Regions from separate parts of the Planococcus liqunii genome, predicted to be linked through region 1. Evidence: predicted binding sites of a transcription regulator. Region 1 holds the regulator's gene; the other holds the start of a gene.
The links. The regulator LexA, encoded in region 1, represses DNA repair genes until DNA is damaged. The targets are predictions, from matches to a motif close to CGAACATATGTTCG.
Positions count from the first base shown of each region.

Region 2: a site for LexA is predicted at 1,762-1,775, ahead of parE (DNA topoisomerase IV subunit B). Genes of this name have one in related genera too.

Region 1 covers NZ_CP129238.1:2,429,095-2,432,233, reverse strand. The annotation lists gene QWY22_RS12360 (hypothetical protein) at 1-151, shown strand, start outside; gene QWY22_RS12355 (hypothetical protein) at 211-405, shown strand; gene QWY22_RS12350 (class I SAM-dependent methyltransferase) at 486-1,217, shown strand; gene lexA (transcriptional repressor LexA) at 1,324-1,944, opposite strand; gene yneA (cell division suppressor protein YneA) at 2,112-2,429, shown strand; gene QWY22_RS12335 (YneB family resolvase-like protein) at 2,426-3,079, shown strand; gene QWY22_RS12330 (DUF896 domain-containing protein) at 3,137-3,139, shown strand, end outside.
Region 2 covers NZ_CP129238.1:1,751,613-1,754,751, reverse strand. The annotation lists gene parE (DNA topoisomerase IV subunit B) at 1-1,747, opposite strand, end outside; gene QWY22_RS08855 (CoA-binding protein) at 1,925-2,332, opposite strand; gene plsY (glycerol-3-phosphate 1-O-acyltransferase PlsY) at 2,557-3,139, shown strand, end outside.

The DNA of each region.
Region 1 (3,139 bases):
CATGACTGAACTGAATACGATACGAAATGGTGTCCAAAGCGGCACCATGACGCCACAGGAAGCCGTGCAGAAACTGGAAGGCAAACTGACGGAGGAAGAAATGCTGGCCCTGAAAGTTATTGCCTATAAAGAAATATATAATCAGCAATAGCCTGCCGGTATGTTACACTGAAGGAAGCGTCTTAAAGCAATAACAGAGGAGGTCACCAAATGAAAACATTTCAAGTGGAATTTTATTTCGACCAAGGCAACACGATTGTTCTTTCTGTACAAGCTGTAGACAAAGAATCTGCTTTAGCCAAAATCCCTTCAAACGGAACATATGATGTGACGGATGAAGCAAGCAAAAAAATTTACCGGATCACGATTAATCTTGTAAAATATATCGTTGTCAATGAATCTTGATAAAACAAGCATCGCTCTCGCAGCGCATGCTTGTTTTATAGCCAAAAAATGGGATAGAAAACAAAGGGGGAATCGCAGCATTGGAATTCAAAGGCTCAAGTGTATATGACCAAACTGATTTTTTATCGAATTATTTAAAACGCAGAGGGCGGCAAGAAAGCCCGAACAATGCAATTGAAAAGCCGATCATTTTCGAACTGTTAGGAGATGTGAGCGGGAAGCGCATCCTGGATTTGGGTTGTGGAGATGCCGCTTTCGGGCGTGAACTGATGGCTGCAGGAGCAGTATCCTATGAAGGAGTCGAGGGATCTGAAGCCATGGCCTTATTGGCGAAGGAAACCTTAAAAGAGACCTCTGGCACTCTTTTTCAAGGGACAATGGAAGAATACCCTTTTCCAAAGGGAAGGTTTGATGTAGTGACGTCCCGCTTTGCCATACACTATATAGAAGATGTCGAAACATTATTTGCCAAAGTGTACGCAAGCTTAAACGAACAAGGCCATTTCCTGTTCAGTGTTCAGCATCCTTTGACGACTTCGTCATTTGAAAGCAAGCAAGCCGGTGAAAGAAGAGAAAACTGGCTGGTCGATGACTATTTTATCCAAGGTGAACGAAAAGAACCTTGGATTGATAAAATCGTCGTCAAACACCACCGGACAATTGAAACTTATTTTACAGCTTTGACAGGAGCCGGTTTTAAAGTGAAAGCTTTGCGTGAAGGGGAACCCGACCGCCAATCGTTCACCAGCGAGGAAGAGTATCAGCGGCGCCGGCGCATCCCGGTCATGCTGGTGTTTTCGTGTGAAAAATAAAAAGCACAAAGTCATTCCAAATGAAAAAACGCTGAGAAAAAAATCTCAGCGTTTTTTCGTTTGGGCCATCATGGTTCTTGCATAGGTTAACAAGAAACAATCTTTTTTAATGAATTTGGCGGTAGACGCCGACGACTTTGCCCAAAATGGAGACTTGGTCTACGATAATCGGATCCATCGAGGAGTTTTCAGGCTGCAAACGGAAGTAGCCTTCTTCGCGGAAAAAGCGTTTGACGGTTGCTTCGTCATCAGCAGTCATTGCGACAACAATGTCGCCATTGTTTGCGGACTGCTGCTGGCGTACAACAACGTAGTCCCCGTTCAGGATGCCTGCTTCGATCATACTTTCACCCATAATTTCCAGCATGAAGATATGGTCTTCTTCCGTGCCGTAGCTTTGCGGCAATGGGAAGTATTCTTCCACGTTTTCAATAGCCGTAATTGGCAAGCCTGCCGTAACTTTACCGATCAAAGGCACATGCAATACAGGATTTTTTTCGATTAACGCATCGTCTGTGCTGATAATTTCAATCGCTCTTGGTTTTGTCGGGTCGCGCCGGATTAAGCCTTTGCTTTCCAATCTTGCCAAATGGCCATGGACAGTCGAACTTGATGCCAAGCCAACTGCTTCTCCAATTTCACGTACGGAAGGCGGATAGCCTTTTGCCCGAACTTCGTCTTTTATGAAAGTTAAAATATCTTCTTGGCGCTTCGATACTTTTTTCAACAGTTTCACCTCTTTTTAGTTGTTCAGTTATGTTTTTCTACCCATAGTATATCAACTTGGGCTTTGAAATGCAAACATAGGTTCGAATTTATTTGTTGACAAAAACACTTGTTCGCATTAACATAAGAACATATATTCCGAACACACATTCCTAGGAGGCGGTTCATATGACAATTATCCAAAAACATTCTTATTTTACTGCATTATTTACATTGATTCTTATATTTTCGATTTTTACCGTGGTGAACCACAATAACGAAGAAGCTCAAATGAGCCATGTGCAAATTGAAGAAGGCGATACTTTATGGACATTAGCGGAATCTTTCAGCGGTGAAACTCCCCATCAGCAGTGGATAGACGAAATTATGAAGGAAAACGGTTTAACTACTTCGAAAATCGTCGCCGGTCAATCGATTAAGATTCCCAGTGATCGACTAAAATATGCCCCAGATGAAACCATCAAGCTGGCAGGTGATGCAGAATGAAAAAGACTGCGTTAATCTATTGCCGAGTCAGTACCACGAAAGACACTCAAGAAACTTCGCTCGAAAGACAAGAAGAAGAATTGCTGAAATTTGCATTTGAACAATCGTATATCGTTGACCAAATTTTTTCCGATCAGCATAGCGGCTATGAAATGGACCGGGAAGGTCTGCTCGAAATGCTGAATTGCATCAAGACTGAAAAAATCGATGCGGTCTTTGTCCAGGACGAAACCCGTCTTGGGCGAGGCCATGCCCGCATTGCTCTTTTGCATGTCATGAAAAAATACGGAGTTGAAGTGTATACCTTATCCGACCGGGGTCCAATCGCGTTAAACGATATGGACGATATGGTGCTGGAAATTTTAGCGATTGTAGAAGAATATCAACGGAAAATACATAATGCCAAAATCAAGCGCGGCATGAAGCGCGCAGTCGAAAATGGCTATAAACCTGAAAAAAACTTGAAAGGCAAAGGCAATCCGGAAGGCCGGGAACGCCTTGATTTGCCGATTGACCAAATTGTCAGCCTGAAAGAAAACGGATTGACTTTCCATGAGATTGCGATCACCTTGCAAGGGTTTGGCTACAAGGCCAGCAAAGCAACCGTCCATCGGCGCTATAAAGAATTTGAACAGATGAAACAGGGCTAATATATTGCAGAAATGCCTCTTCTTTTGTACGATATGAAAGAAGAAAGGTGGTATTTGATG
Region 2 (3,139 bases), 680 kb from region 1:
TCATCTCGCCTAGCCCTTTATAGCGCTGCAGCATATAGCCTTTTCCGACTTTTTTCGTCGACGCTTCCAGGTCCGCTTCCGTCCAGGCGTAATCGACGACTTCTTTTTTGCCGACGCCTTTGGATACTTTGTAGAGCGGCGGCAAGGCAATAAACACTTTCCCCGCTTCGATCAACGGCTTCATGTAGCGGTAGAAGAACGTCAGCAGCAGCACCTGGATGTGGGCGCCGTCCGTATCGGCATCGGTCATGATGATGATTTTGTTGTAGGCAATGTCTTCAATCGAGAAATCGCTCGATACGCCGCCGCCGATAGCGTGGATGATTGTCGAGATTTCCTCGTTTTTCATGATCTCTTCCAGCTTCGCTTTTTCGGTATTGACGACTTTCCCCCGAAGCGGCAAAATCGCCTGGAATGTGCGGTCCCGGCCTTGTTTGGCAGAACCTCCGGCAGAGTCACCCTCCACTAGATACAATTCGTTTTTGGACGCATTCCGCGACTGGGCCGGCGTCAATTTGCCGGACAGCAGCACATCCGACTTTTTGCGCTTTTTGCCGTTTCGGGCATCTTCCCGTGCTTTTCGGGCTGCGAGGCGCGCCTGGGAGGCACGGATGGCTTTACGGACAAGCGACGCACTGAGGTCGGCGTTTTCCTCTAAAAAGTACATCAGTTTCTGGGAAACAATCGCATCAACCGTGCTTCTCGCTTCGCTTGTGCCGAGCTTGCTTTTCGTCTGGCCTTCAAACTGCAAAAGGCCTTCCGGTATCCGGACCGATACGATGGCCGCAAGCCCCTCGCGGATGTCCGATCCTTCCAGGTTTTTGTCTTTGTCTTTCAACAAATTGATCTTTCGTGCGTAATCGTTGAAGACACGCGTCATTGCGGCTTTCGCGCCGGTTTCGTGCGTCCCGCCGTCACGCGTGCGGACGTTGTTGACAAACGATAGGATCGTTTCGGAATAGCCGTCGTTAAACTGGAACGCAAACTCCACTTCCATGTCGTCCTGTTCCCCTTCGATATAGGCAACCGGATGCAACACGTCTTTTTCTTCGTTCAAATAAGCGGCAAACGCTTCAATGCCCGTTTCAAAAAAGAAGGTTTCTTCAGTTTCCGTGCGTTTGTCGATCAGTTCGATTTTCAGGCCTTTCAGCAAGAACGCTGATTCACACAGCCGTTCGCTGAGCGTTTCGTAATTGTATTTGGTGGTTGAGAAAATCGATTCGTCCGGCAAGAAATGGATCGTTGTGCCGGTTTCTTTGGTCGATCCGATTTCTTCGAGCGTCGTGACCGCTTTGCCGCCGTTTTCAAACCGTTGGCGGTATTTTTTGCCGTCCCGGTAAATCGTCACTTCCAGGAATTTCGACAACGCGTTGACAACGGACGCCCCAACTCCGTGGAGGCCTCCGCTCGTTTTATAGCCGCCCTGGCCGAATTTCCCGCCGGCATGAAGCACAGTCAAGATGACTTCAGGCGTCGGTTTTCCGCTTCGGTGCATGCCGGTCGGCATTCCGCGTCCGTAGTCCCGGACGCTGATGCTGTTATCTTCATGGATCGTTACGGTAATTCTATCTCCAAATCCGGCGAGTGCTTCATCGACAGAGTTATCAACAATTTCATAGACCAAATGGTGAAGCCCTCTGGTGTCGGTCGAACCAATATACATACCCGGGCGTTTTCTAACGGCATCTAGGCCTTCGAGTACTTGAATCGCTTCTTCGTTGTATGCCGTATTTTTAGTTTTTGCCATTAAGTTCCCTCCAACAAACATCTGTTCGTACTTTCTTCTCTTTTAATCGTATCGGTAACCCGGCCATCTGTCAATTATCATAGAAAAAAGAGCGCAGAGCGCCCTTCTGCCTAAATCGGATTTACTGCCGGTTGGCCAGCCATTGGAATTATTGATTATGCTGGCTGCCCTTTTCCACTACTTCAGGATGGCGTGTTCCACTTTGATGCAGCGGTCCATAATTACGGTGTAGCCGGCATCCGCCAATTCATTGAAAACGTCTTCATCTACCACATTCAACTGCGTCCAAAACACAGGGCAATCGATCCCGACAAACTCTTTTGCGAGCTCCGGCAAAAATTCACTGCGTCTGAAGACGTTGACGATGTCGACCGGATGCGGGATATCAGCGAGCGTCGCATAACTTTTCTCCCCCAGCACTTCGTCGGCAACGGGGTTGACCGGAATGATGCGGTAACCCGCTTTTTGCATCGCTTCAGATACCATATAAGAAGTCCGGTTCGGATTCGGGCTTAGGCCCACGACTGCGATAGTTTTTGCAGTATCGAGGATTTTCTTGATTTCTTCACGGCTTGGATTGTTCATGAGAATCACCTGTCCTTTTATTCTATCATACCTTATTTGAGGGAGTCAGGTGAACAATCAGAGACATATTGTTCAAAGAACTCGCTTCGTGTTAAACTAAAAACGTAAAGTGAAATGGCATTCCGTGGGCGATCCAGCCCAACCGGCAGTCCCTCGCTTGGGTTTTAATGGCCGTTTTTTGGCTGTTGATGCAGGATAAATAGTATGGTTCAAAGGAGTTCAAAATGGATATATTGCTTCCAGTACTTTTAGCTTATTTGCTTGGCTCAATTCCTTCCGCATTGTGGATTGGAAAAATCTTTTACAACACAGATATCCGGACCAAAGGAAGCGGCAACCTCGGCGCGACCAACACGTTCCGGACCTTAGGCGCCAAAGCGGGGATCGTCGTGACCGTACTGGATATTTTAAAAGGGACAGCAGCCACCTTGATCCCGCTTTATATCGACACCAATATCCACCCGCTGATCTTCGGGGTGATTGCTGTCGTTGGCCACATGTTCCCGGTTTTCGCGAAATTCAAAGGCGGCAAAGCCGTAGCGACTTCCGGCGGCATCCTGCTGGGGTACCAATGGCCGCTTTTCCTGGTAGCGGTGGCGGTCCTATTGATCACCTTGAAAATCACCAAGATGGTTTCGCTGTCCTCCATCATTTTGGCGGTTGTAGCCGTCATCTACACCACCATTTATGCAATCAATACAGGCGACTACTTGTTCCTGGCAGTCATCATTGTTTTGGCAACATTCATCATTTACCGTCACCGGGCGAATATTGGCAGAATCAAGGCAGGAACCGAACCGAAAATCA